Regions from separate parts of the Peribacillus sp. NPDC096379 genome, predicted to be linked through region 3. Evidence: a T-box and tRNA genes for the amino acid it is inferred to sense, from the RefSeq annotation. Region 3 holds a T-box; the other regions hold tRNA genes.

Region 1 (3,880 bases), on a different contig from region 3:
GGCACCAGGTTTTTTTTTGTTTTCGAGCCATTAGCTCAGTTGGTAGAGCATCTGACTTTTAATCAGAGGGTCGCAGGTTCGAATCCTGCATGGCTCACCATTTATCGCGGGTGTGGCGGAATTGGCAGACGCACCAGACTTAGGATCTGGCGCCGCGAGGCGTGGGGGTTCAAGTCCCTTCACCCGCATTATTTATTACGCGGAAGTAGTTCAGTGGTAGAATACAACCTTGCCAAGGTTGGGGTCGCGGGTTCGAATCCCGTCTTCCGCTCTACTTTTCGTAAGTGCCGGGGTGGCGGAACTGGCAGACGCACAGGACTTAAAATCCTGCGGTAGGTGACTACCGTACCGGTTCGATTCCGGTCCTCGGCACCATTTTATATTTATACGCGCCCGTAGCTCAATTGGATAGAGCGTCTGACTACGGATCAGAAGGTTATGGGTTCGACTCCTTTCGGGCGCGCCATATAGACGGGAAGTAGCTCAGCTTGGTAGAGCACTTGGTTTGGGACCAAGGGGTCGCAGGTTCGAATCCTGTCTTCCCGATTATCACCTTTTTTTATAATGGGGCCTTAGCTCAGCTGGGAGAGCGCCTGCCTTGCACGCAGGAGGTCAGCGGTTCGATCCCGCTAGGCTCCACCATTATTATGATTATTGTATACGCTTATTTATTTGGCGGCGTAGCTCAGCTGGCTAGAGCGTACGGTTCATACCCGTGAGGTCGGGGGTTCGATCCCCTCTGCCGCTACCAAATCATGAAGGATCTTTAGCTCAGCTGGTTAGAGCAGACGGCTCATAACCGTCTGGTCGTAGGTTCGAGTCCTACAAGATCCACCACTATTTATACGGAGGTATACCCAAGCCCGGCTGAAGGGATCGGTCTTGAAAACCGACAGGGGAGTCAAATCCCGCGGGGGTTCGAATCCCTCTACCTCCTCCATTTTTTGAAAAAGATCACACAATTCATATCGTCGCGGGGTGGAGCAGTCCGGTAGCTCGTCGGGCTCATAACCCGAAGGTCGCAGGTTCAAATCCTGTCCCCGCAATCTGGTCCGGTAGTTCAGTTGGTTAGAATGCCTGCCTGTCACGCAGGAGGTCGCGGGTTCGAGTCCCGTCCGGACCGCCATTTTTATTCTAGTAGGGTCACCTACTATTGATATACATTGTGTGGCTCAGTAGCTCAGTCGGTAGAGCAAAGGACTGAAAATCCTTGTGTCGGCGGTTCGATTCCGTCCTGAGCCATCATTAGATTAATACGGAGGGGTAGCGAAGTGGCTAAACGCGGCGGACTGTAAATCCGCTCCTTCGGGTTCGGCAGTTCGAATCTGCCCCCCTCCACCATTCCATCATTGTGTAGTTTAAAGATAGAATAGAGGTCTTCGGAACTTCCGAAGAAGGTTGTGAACCCATTTATTTTATATTATTGGGCTATAGCCAAGCGGTAAGGCAACGGATTTTGATTCCGTCATGCGAAGGTTCGATCCCTTCTAGCCCAGTCATGGCAGCATAGCCAAGTGGTAAGGCAGAGGTCTGCAAAACCTTCACCCCCGGTTCAAATCCGGGTGCTGCCTTAATCATGCCGGTGTGGCGGAATTGGCAGACGCGCACGACTCAAAATCGTGTTCCTTTTGGAGTGCCGGTTCGACCCCGGCCACCGGTATCGAAGCGAGACATATTTTGCGGGTGTAGTTTAGTGGTAAAACCTCAGCCTTCCAAGCTGATGATGAGAGTTCGATTCTCTTCACCCGCTCCAAAAAAATGGGCCTATAGCTCAGCTGGTTAGAGCGCACGCCTGATAAGCGTGAGGTCGATGGTTCGAGTCCATTTAGGCCCACCATAATCCTATATTTTTTGTTCCGCAGTAGCTCAGTGGTAGAGCATTCGGCTGTTAACCGAACGGTCGTAGGTTCGAGTCCTACCTGCGGAGCCATTTTTTTTTATATGGGGAAGTACTCAAGAGGCTGAAGAGGCGCCCCTGCTAAGGGTGTAGGTCGGGTAACCGGCGCGAGGGTTCAAATCCCTCCTTCTCCGCCACACATAGGATGCGCCTTTAGCTCAGCAGGATAGAGCAACGGCCTTCTAAGCCGTCGGTCAGAGGTTCGAATCCTCTAAGGCGCGTAAAAACTAACCAATTAAGGTTAGTTTTTTTTGTTTGTTCATTTCAGTCTGTGAGCAAAACAAGACCGTATTGAACCAATTCATTCGTCTCATGGCACTTTAGGTCACTCTAGTGAACAAATGATACATAAAACAAAAAATAAATTGATTATAATGCGTTTCTCAGCATTATTTATTTAAAAAAATGATTTTTTTCTTGTGTAGGTTCCGAAAGGGTTGCGAATGAGTTCGGAACCTTCCAAATGGGCAGTGATAAACGAAAGCTTGTAGTGGTAGGCTGGCGATGAATTTTTAAAAGTTAATACACAACAGAATGGGTGGCAGTTTTGTAGGCGGTTAATATCCTTTAGCTTTAGTCCCTATATAGAAAAGCTCTTAAATATCTGGACTTTGCTAGTTTTGTAGGTTTATAATTCTATTAAATAAAAAACTTGATACGGACAAATAAAAAAGCCACTTCCATATGTTAAAGGTTGGCGCCTTTAACGGAAATGACTTTGACCCTGTTTCACAACCACCACAGCCGGAACAGGAAAAACAACAATTTCGATACGCCTATTATAACGGGTTTATAGAGAGAATTTCAACCGTTAACTTTTAGTGATTTTAAAAATAGGGCGTCCAAAGGTGTATTTTACCGTTTTTCTAATCCGGCTGGGGTTGGTAAAAGGGTAAAGTATGCCTTTTTCTTTGTCTTCTCGGAAGGAAGAAAAACCATGTTGGTAGCTGGAAGAATTGAAAATTTTAAAGACTTTAGCAAGTTTAAAACCGTAAAAAAATTTAACAACCACATTGAAATGTTCCTGGCTGAACATAAAAAAGATTTTACTAAAGGGGAATTAGTCGCGTTCAAACGCCTAGTTCGATTCTCTGCTAAATATGTTGGAGTGGCTAACGCAAAGATTGGCACTCTATTAAGAGCCATCAATGAAAAAGGGAATGGTTTTGGTATAAGCCGATCAACTTTTGAACGAATGTTGAGAAAAGCGAAGGATTTAGGGATCCTATCGGTCGAAAATACGGCTAAATCCAAAGGTGGAAAAGGGCATAATGTCTATATTTTTAATACAATTGATGTATTAAAAAAGGAAAAATTGACGTATTGTGAGGATCACGAGAAACCTTGCGACAGTAAGGTTGAAGGGCATAATTTTGAAAGAGAAACTAGTAATCTTTTAGAAACTAGCAATACTAAAAAGATAAATAAACGTAAGGTGACGCATTTAGATTCTACTTTTACGGTTTCTTATGTTCCAAAAGAATTTGTCCAGGCTGTTAAGCCTTTCTTTAATCATGCTGCTACGATCGAAGACCTTTGGAAAAGCGTATTTCTTGATACAAAGGGGATAAAAAACATAGTAGAACCTGAAATCATTACATATACAGCCATAGCTGCCTTTAAACAAGCAATCAGAGCCTCTAAAAAAGGGAAAATCAGAACGACCTTAGCTGCCTTCTTCACAGGTACTTTTAAAAACCTAATGGATAAGGCTTACTTTGCTATTCCTTTAGAAGAAATCCATGAAAGAATCAGCCATTGAAACAAGAAATAATATCTTAAAACAAACTAATTTAGATAAAATTATCTTCTTTAAAAATCGTAAAATATACCACAACACAGATAGATCTCAAAGAGAGCTCAATGTCTGTTTCATTTGCGGTTTTAATTTGTAGTACATCCCTGTCTGTTTACGGGTTCGGCCGGGCTCCTTCTTTTTCGTAAACATCAGAAGACCTCGCCTATACTACGTAAACATAGCCG
Region 2 (3,880 bases), on a different contig from region 3:
ATCATGTAAACTTAGTGAAGGGATTTTGGCTCAATATGCAATGGAACCACTTGGAGAAGAAATTGCCTTTAAGGTGCATTATTGGGGAGTTACCCCGAAGCATTTTAACACCCCGTTACATAGGCATTCATTTTTTGAAGTTTGTTATGTACTAAGTGGAGAAGGACTTTATAAAGACATGGATGGACAATATCCGTTAAAGAAAGGGACAGTATTTTTATCCCGTCCGAACGTTCAGCACCAAATTTTAAGTGAAACAGGACTTTTTCTTGTATTTGTTGCTTTCGAGATTTCACATGAAAAATCAAAGGATGATGCCATTAGCATGTTTAATCGGCTGGCGAAAACAAATAAGATTTGTGTCAATGTTGCCGATGATTCCCCAACCGCCTTAATATGGAGGGCATTGGTAGATTATACGTCAAAAGGCGGTATCAACGACTTTAATTTAATTACTAATATGGCACACACGCTCATACTGTCCTTTAACTCTATGTTTTCCGAAGCTACTCAGAGAAGTCGAAGTCAAGAAAAAATGTTTAGTTCTCCAACACATCTATATCAAGCAAAGCTGTTCATTCGTGATAATTTATCAGAACCATTGAAGCTAGAACATGTCGCCAACTATCTTCACATTTCTAAACGTCATTTATCAAGGCTCTTTTCTAATGAACTTCGTGAAAGTTTCTCCAATTATATTCGTAAGGAAAGGGTAAAGGAGGCGGTCCGCCTGCTTGAAACAACAAGCATTCCTATTAAAGAGATAGCTGACGTTACCGGCTTTGGATCAGTGCATTACTTTACGCGCGTATTTACTGAGATGATGAACGTTTCACCTGCTAAGTATCGCTATGATTACGAAAAAATCGTTCAAAAGAGGGGAATTTTGAATAATAGCTAAAACATGATTCATTCAGTAAATATATACGATCGAACACTTTGTATTTAGTTTTTGAATCTTTTGGTAAATATTCAGTAAGGCTTTCAGGCGGGGCTCGAGCGGCAGAAAATCGTAATTATGTTGAAAACAAACTAGTGAAGCTTGTATCATAAAAATCGGAAACATTGCTTCGGAAACGTCAGACACTTTTATTTAGTATTTTACGCTTGGTATACGGTAAAAGCGTGGAAATTGCCGTTATAGTAGGATTTATAAACAGTTCAAACCTATTGTAAAGGAAACTGAAATTTAACAGTGCCTCCTAATCTATAGGTCGTAAGTTCGACTCCTATCTGGGACGCTAAAAATAAAAAAACGTCAACCCCATACGTATCAAGGGATTGGCGGTTTTTTCATTGAATAAGAATTCACTCATTATAAGCCCACTTTTAGAAAATGGGGTCGGTTTGAAGTAGATATAGGATCTGACCCCTTTTTTATTGAAAAAGGATTCAATTATTCTACCTCTATGTTAACTGAATGGGGACGAAATAAAAAATACTGCTCTGTTTTTATATACGCCTAACATATTATACGTGATACAGTAGTTTCAGCAAAAAAACTATTTAAGTAATACTTCAGTAATCTCAATGGATATAGTTATAAAGTGAATTAGGTAGCTGGAGTGTGGGGCTACATAGATCGTACCTGATGCCAAATACGGGAGGCTTATGTTAAAAAGAGGCTCTAAGTTCTGTAAAACTTTTTGACGTAAATTGTGGCACTTGCTGAATGAATAAAACAAAAAAACTAACCCAAGTAAGATTAGTTTTTACGCACCTTAGAGGATTTGAATCCTCACGCCGATTACCCGGACCTACATCCATAGTAGGGGCGTCTCTTGAGTACTTCCTTATATAAAAAAATGGCTCCGCAGGTAGGACTCGAACCTACGACCGTTCGGTTAACAGCCGAATGCTCTACCACTGAGCTACTGCGGAACAACATATAAGGTTATGGTGGGCCTAAATGGACTCGAACCATCGACCTCACGCTTATCAGGCGTGCGCTCTAACCAGCTGAGCTATAGGCCCATTTTGGAGCGGGTGAAGAGAATCGAACTCTCATCATCAGCTTGGAAGGCTGAGGTTTTACCACTAAACTACACCCGCATATATAAAATGGCTGGGCTAGAAGGATTCGAACCTTCGCATGACGGAATCAAAATCCGTTGCCTTACCGCTTGGCTATAGCCCAATAAGATAAAATAAATGGGGCGACTGATGGGAATCGAACCCACGAATGCCTGAACCACAATCAGGTGCGTTAACCACTTCGCCACAACCGCCATAATGTAAGATGAATTTTAAGTTGGCAGGGGTAGTAGGAATTGAACCCACACCGAAGGTTTTGGAGACCTTTGTTCTACCTTTAAACTATACCCCTATAATGAATGGTGGAGGGGGGCAGATTCGAACTGCCGAACCCGAAGGAGCGGATTTACAGTCCGCCGCGTTTAGCCACTTCGCTACCCCTCCGTATTAAGCTAATGATGGCTCAGGACGGAATCGAACCGCCGACACAAGGATTTTCAGTCCTTTGCTCTACCGACTGAGCTACTGAGCCAAACAAATTATATCAACAGTAAGTTTATCTACTGAATAAAAATGGCGGTCCGGACGGGACTCGAACCCGCGACCTCCTGCGTGACAGGCAGGCATTCTAACCAACTGAACTACCGGACCAGATTGCGGGGACAGGATTTGAACCTGCGACCTTCGGGTTATGAGCCCGACGAGCTACCGAACTGCTCCACCCCGCGACGATATGAATTGTGTGACCTTTTTTGAAAAAATGGAGGAGGTAGAGGGATTCGAACCCCCGCGGGATTTGACTCCCCTGTCGGTTTTCAAGACCGATCCCTTCAGCCGGACTTGGGTATACCTCCGTAATAATTAAAAATTCAGCTGCATAATTTTATAGCGGCAGAGGGGATCGAACCCCCGACCTCACGGGTATGAACCGTACGCTCTAGCCAGCTGAGCTACGCCGCCAAATAATGAAGCGTATACGATAATTATAATAATGGTGGAGCCTAGCGGGATCGAACCGCTGACCTCCTGCGTGCAAGGCAGGCGCTCTCCCAGCTGAGCTAAGGCCCCATAATAAATGTTTAGACACATAGATGGTCGGGAAGACAGGATTCGAACCTGCGACCCCTTGGTCCCAAACCAAGTGCTCTACCAAGCTGAGCTACTTCCCGTATCAAGGCGCACCCAAAAGGAATCGAACCATAACATAACCTTCTGATCTGTTAGTCAGATGCTCTATCCAATTGAACTACGGGGCATTACAAGATGGAATCTGCCAATTCCGTCGCGCCCGCTAAACTAATAGTGAGCCATGCAGGATTCGAACCTGCGACCCTCTGATTAAAAGTCAGATGCTCTACCAACTGAGCTAATGGCTCATACAAATTTGAAAGTGGTGCCGGCAAGAGGACTTGAACCCCCAACCTACTGATTACAAGTCAGTTGCTCTACCAGTTGAGCTACACCGGCACTATAGGTAATGGTGGAGGATGACGGGATCGAACCGCCGACCCTCTGCTTGTAAGGCAGATGCTCTCCCAGCTGAGCTAATCCTCCAATATGGTGACCCCTACGGGATTCGAACCCGTGTTACCGCCGTGAAAGGGCGGTGTCTTAACCGCTTGACCAAGGGGCCACATACAACTATGTACAAAATAATAGCCCCTACTTTTAGGGGCTTAGCCTGGCAACGTCCTACTCTCACAGGGGGAGACCCCCAACTACCATCGGCGCAAAAGAGCTTAACTTCCGTGTTCGGAATGGGAACGGGTGTGACCTCTTTGCCATCATTACCAGACTAAATTCAGTTAGAAGGTTTATTCCTTCAAAACTAGATAACAGACTTTAGAATCATCATTAAAATATATATTGGTTAAGTCCTCGATCGATTAGTATCAGTCAGCTCCAC
Region 3 (3,880 bases):
TTCGATTCTTCACCGCGTAATTTCGCTTTCTTAATTTTGAAATTGCCTGGAAGCACAGCCCCAACCGTTGCGACTGCCACTTTTTGTCCTTTATCAACATTCGGCGCACCGCAGATGATTTGAACTGGGCTTTCACCACCAACATCGACTAAACATTTATTTAGTTTATCGGCATTTGGGTGCTGTTCACGTTCTAGTACGTGGCCAATGACTACCCCTTTAAGACCTTCACTTTTCTTTTCTACTCCTTCAACCTCGATGCCGCTTTTGGTAATCTTATCTGAAAGCGTTGTTGCTGTCATGCCAGAAAGATCGACATAATCTTGCAGCCATTTATATGAAACAAACATGGATTGCTCCTCCTTTAAATAAATTATTAAGATTCGTGGCGATTAAATTGAGTTAGGAAACGGACATCATTTGTGTAGAAATGACGAATATCGTCTACGCCGTATTTCAACATGGCAATACGCTCTACACCAATACCGAACGCAAACCCAGAATATTTCTTCGAGTCAAATCCTGCCATTTCCAAAACATTCGGATGAACGATTCCACCGCCGAGTACTTCGATCCAGCCGGTTCCTTTACAAACGCTGCAACCTTTGCCGCCGCAAATTTTACAAGAAATATCGATTTCAACCGATGGCTCTGTAAATGGGAAGAAACTTGGACGCAGACGAATTTCCCGTTCTTTGCCGAATACTTGCTTCGCAAACACTTCAAGCGTTCCTTTTAAATCACTCATTGAGATGTTTTCGTCAATCACTAGTCCTTCAATTTGCATGAATTGATGCGAGTGAGTCGCATCATCATTATCACGACGATATACTTTACCCGGACAGATAATTTTAACCGGCCCTTGCCCTTTATGCTTCTCCATCGTTCTTGCTTGCACTGGAGACGTATGAGTTCGCATCAATGTTTCTTCTGTAATATAGAAGGAATCTTGCATATCACGTGCTGGATGGCTCTTTGGTAAATTCAACGCTTCAAAGTTGTAAAAGTCTGTTTCAACTTCCGGACCTTCCGCAACCGTGTAGCCCATTCCGATAAATAAGTCTTCCACTTCTTCAATGACACGCGTCAACGGATGATGATTTCCTTTATTAACCGGACGTCCCGGTAATGTCACATCAATTCTTTCAACAGCTAGTTTGGCATGGACAGCTGCCTCTTCAAGCACCTGCTGTTTTTCTTCGATTTTTGAGGCAATCTCTTCACGGACAACATTCACCAACGCTCCCATTTTTGGGCGTTCCTCAGCTGAAAGCTTGCCCATTCCGCGTAACACTTCCGTGATTGGTCCTTTTTTCCCTAAATATGCGACACGAATGTCATTCAATTCCTTTAATTCAGAAGCTTCGGCAACCTTCTGCAACGCTTCAGCTTGCAGTTCTTGTAAACGTTCCTGCATCATATATCCTCCTTTATTGTTTAAAAATAAACACAAAAAAACCCCATCCCTAGAAAGGGACGAGGTTTATGTATCGCGGTACCACCCTTATTAGCGCCAATAAAAATAAGCACTCACTTCATTACAGATAACGGCTTTTTGCCGATGCAGCTTTCAACAGGTTTATCTGTATCCCGATGCCGACTCAAGAGGTGAATTCACATCAACATAATCATAAAAATGCTTGCAGTCTAAGGCATTTTCTTCCTGGATGAATGATACGATGCTACTCTTCTCTGTCATAGTCTTTTTCATTATGAAATTTAGCTTTAATTATAATATAAAACAACCCGAGATTCAAATTCAAATTTATTCTACAACTTTTCGATCCGGAATCCGAGTTTGCGCTCCGGACTTGCCTCTGATCGCGTCCGGTTCCGCCTTGATTCGCGCCGGTTTCGTCTCGAATCGCGCCAGTTCTCGGGTCGCGCCAGAACCCTATTTCCGTAAGTGATACATCAAGATCCCCGCTGCGATCCCCACGTTCAATGATTCGCTTTTCCCGAAAATCGGAATGTAGAGATTTTGCGTCGTTTGTGCTAGCAATTTTTTGTCAACACCTTGTCCTTCATTGCCTACAAGCAGAGCAAATGTTTCCGACTTTTCTACTTGATCATAGGAAACTGCTTTTTCTAAGGCAGTGCCATAGACCGGAATATTCTGTTCCTTCAATGTACCGATGATTTCTGTTAGGTTTCCTTTTAGGACAGGCATATGAAAAATACTTCCTTGAGTCGAGCGAATCACTTTAGGATTATAAGCGTCCGCACAGCCTTCCCCAAGAATAACCGCATCAATCCCTGCTGCGTCAGCTGTTCGAATCATCGTCCCAATATTACCTGGATCTTGCACAGCATCGATTAACAGCACTTTTTTCGGTGAAAGGTCTTCGAAACGGATCTTTTTTTGATCACAGATTGCGGCAATTCCTTGTGGTGTTTCTGTATCGGAAATCGCATGCAACACTTCACTTGTCACATACGTAACTTCTGTTCCTTCTAATTTAAATTTCCCAGGAATGACAGCTTCAATGCTGACAATCACTTCACGAACAATATCGCCTTCTTTTAGTGCTTCCTCAACAAGATGAAACCCTTCGATCAGGTATGTACCTGTTTGTTCACGCTCTTTTTTCGTTAATAATTTCTTCCATTGCTTTACTTTTTGATTTTTGACGGACTCAATATATTTCAAGGTAAACGCTCCTTCATTTTTTCACTAGATCTTATTATAACGCATTTCGCCCTTTGCTACATATTTTCATTCGATTTGTTCCATACTAAAGAAGTGGACAATTATGGTGATGGGAGGGTTCAATATGAACTTGAATTTAAGAAATGCAATTATTCACAACGTAGCAGGGAATACACAGGATCAGTTAGAAGATACGATCGTCGAAGCCATTCAAAAGGGCGAAGAAAAAATGCTACCTGGACTTGGTGTGTTGTTTGAAATCATTTGGCAACATGCATCAGAGGAAGAAAAAACCGAAATGCTACAATCTTTAGAAACTGGTTTAAAAAAGCAATAGCCGTTACTTGGCTATTGCTTTTCTTTCGCTTATAAATGATCGGTATTAATCCGATTCTGAAAATATTCATCTTTCATGATTGGGTTATCATCCTCATCCAATTGCACATTTCCAGCTTCTTCTATCTCCGTTTCGAGGTTTTTTTGAACCGTTGACGCTGTTCTTTTCTTCTTGACCATTATTCTTCCTCCTTCAAATAGATGAAACTTGAAAGTATCTTATAATTATCTATTCCCGAAACATCATTCTTTAAACATATCAGCCGTTTTCAAATTGTGGACAGACAGATTATTAATCAATTTCAGATCGTACGCTAAACAACAAAAAACAGGAAACCCGAAGGTACCTGCTTTGTTCAGCAACAAATCTTAGCCATAAGTAATCGCATCAACTGTTTTGCGATCCAGCTTTTTAATGACTTCTACAATTAGTTTAACCGCGTTTTCATAATCATCACGGTGAAGCATGGCCGCATGTGAATGGATGTAGCGAGTCGCAATCGTAATTGCAAGCGCTGGAACACCATTTGCCGTCACATGAATCGATCCCGCATCTGTTCCGCCTCCAGGCATTGATTCATATTGATATGGAATCTTCATTTCATCAGCCGTATCTGTTACAAGATCACGAAGTCCTTTATGAGAAACCATACTTGCATCATAAAGGACGATTTGCGGTCCTTCCCCCATTTTACTTAGCGCTTCTTTATCCGTAACTCCAGGCGTGTCCCCAGCAATCCCGACATCAACCGCAAAGCCGATGTCTGGCTGAATTTTAAACGTGGATGTTTTGGCACCGCGTAATCCGACTTCTTCTTGAACCGCTCCAATCCCGTAAACAATATTTGGGTGTTCGGTTTCTTTTAATTGCTTTAAGACATCAATGGCAATCGC

The links. A T-box is a leader RNA that pairs with one kind of tRNA and senses whether it is charged. The one in region 3 lies ahead of pheS (phenylalanine--tRNA ligase subunit alpha), so its partner is inferred to be a tRNA-Phe.
Region 1: it has a tRNA-Phe gene. The T-box ahead of pheS (phenylalanine--tRNA ligase subunit alpha) is inferred to sense a tRNA for this amino acid. The anticodon was not compared.
Region 2: it has a tRNA-Phe gene. The T-box ahead of pheS (phenylalanine--tRNA ligase subunit alpha) is inferred to sense a tRNA for this amino acid. The anticodon was not compared.

What each region holds. Positions count from the first base shown of each region.
Region 1 covers NZ_JBIWFD010000015.1:89-3,968, forward strand. Annotated here, with positions in the region: tRNA gene ACIQZI_RS24030 (tRNA-Thr) at 1-7, shown strand, start outside; tRNA gene ACIQZI_RS24035 (tRNA-Lys) at 25-100, shown strand; tRNA gene ACIQZI_RS24040 (tRNA-Leu) at 107-188, shown strand; tRNA gene ACIQZI_RS24045 (tRNA-Gly) at 200-271, shown strand; tRNA gene ACIQZI_RS24050 (tRNA-Leu) at 287-375, shown strand; tRNA gene ACIQZI_RS24055 (tRNA-Arg) at 390-466, shown strand; tRNA gene ACIQZI_RS24060 (tRNA-Pro) at 473-546, shown strand; tRNA gene ACIQZI_RS24065 (tRNA-Ala) at 567-642, shown strand; tRNA gene ACIQZI_RS24070 (tRNA-Met) at 675-751, shown strand; tRNA gene ACIQZI_RS24075 (tRNA-Ile) at 761-837, shown strand; tRNA gene ACIQZI_RS24080 (tRNA-Ser) at 848-940, shown strand; tRNA gene ACIQZI_RS24085 (tRNA-Met) at 973-1,046, shown strand; tRNA gene ACIQZI_RS24090 (tRNA-Asp) at 1,050-1,126, shown strand; tRNA gene ACIQZI_RS24095 (tRNA-Phe) at 1,170-1,242, shown strand; tRNA gene ACIQZI_RS24100 (tRNA-Tyr) at 1,258-1,341, shown strand; tRNA gene ACIQZI_RS24105 (tRNA-Gln) at 1,425-1,496, shown strand; tRNA gene ACIQZI_RS24110 (tRNA-Cys) at 1,501-1,571, shown strand; tRNA gene ACIQZI_RS24115 (tRNA-Leu) at 1,579-1,660, shown strand; tRNA gene ACIQZI_RS24120 (tRNA-Gly) at 1,680-1,753, shown strand; tRNA gene ACIQZI_RS24125 (tRNA-Ile) at 1,761-1,837, shown strand; tRNA gene ACIQZI_RS24130 (tRNA-Asn) at 1,856-1,930, shown strand; tRNA gene ACIQZI_RS24135 (tRNA-Ser) at 1,944-2,034, shown strand; tRNA gene ACIQZI_RS24140 (tRNA-Arg) at 2,045-2,118, shown strand; gene ACIQZI_RS24145 (hypothetical protein) at 2,835-3,659, shown strand.
Region 2 covers NZ_JBIWFD010000004.1:490,323-494,202, forward strand. Annotated here, with positions in the region: gene ACIQZI_RS19425 (helix-turn-helix domain-containing protein) at 1-901, shown strand, start outside; tRNA gene ACIQZI_RS19430 (tRNA-Asn) at 1,807-1,881, opposite strand; tRNA gene ACIQZI_RS19435 (tRNA-Ile) at 1,898-1,974, opposite strand; tRNA gene ACIQZI_RS19440 (tRNA-Gly) at 1,979-2,052, opposite strand; tRNA gene ACIQZI_RS19445 (tRNA-Gln) at 2,063-2,137, opposite strand; tRNA gene ACIQZI_RS19450 (tRNA-His) at 2,153-2,228, opposite strand; tRNA gene ACIQZI_RS19455 (tRNA-Trp) at 2,253-2,326, opposite strand; tRNA gene ACIQZI_RS19460 (tRNA-Tyr) at 2,335-2,418, opposite strand; tRNA gene ACIQZI_RS19465 (tRNA-Phe) at 2,434-2,506, opposite strand; tRNA gene ACIQZI_RS19470 (tRNA-Asp) at 2,549-2,625, opposite strand; tRNA gene ACIQZI_RS19475 (tRNA-Met) at 2,629-2,702, opposite strand; tRNA gene ACIQZI_RS19480 (tRNA-Ser) at 2,736-2,828, opposite strand; tRNA gene ACIQZI_RS19485 (tRNA-Met) at 2,861-2,934, opposite strand; tRNA gene ACIQZI_RS19490 (tRNA-Ala) at 2,967-3,042, opposite strand; tRNA gene ACIQZI_RS19495 (tRNA-Pro) at 3,067-3,143, opposite strand; tRNA gene ACIQZI_RS19500 (tRNA-Lys) at 3,278-3,350, opposite strand; tRNA gene ACIQZI_RS19505 (tRNA-Thr) at 3,366-3,441, opposite strand; tRNA gene ACIQZI_RS19510 (tRNA-Val) at 3,453-3,528, opposite strand; tRNA gene ACIQZI_RS19515 (tRNA-Glu) at 3,533-3,607, opposite strand; rRNA gene rrf (5S ribosomal RNA) at 3,654-3,769, opposite strand; partial or broken rRNA gene ACIQZI_RS19525 (23S ribosomal RNA) at 3,841-3,880, opposite strand, start outside.
Region 3 covers NZ_JBIWFD010000001.1:616,141-620,020, reverse strand. Annotated here, with positions in the region: gene pheT (phenylalanine--tRNA ligase subunit beta) at 1-350, opposite strand, end outside; gene pheS (phenylalanine--tRNA ligase subunit alpha) at 377-1,417, opposite strand; T-box leader at 1,470-1,708, opposite strand; gene ACIQZI_RS02995 (TrmH family RNA methyltransferase) at 1,895-2,650, opposite strand; gene sspI (small acid-soluble spore protein SspI) at 2,775-2,987, shown strand; gene ACIQZI_RS02985 (hypothetical protein) at 3,017-3,166, opposite strand; gene ACIQZI_RS02980 (M42 family metallopeptidase) at 3,356-3,880, opposite strand, start outside.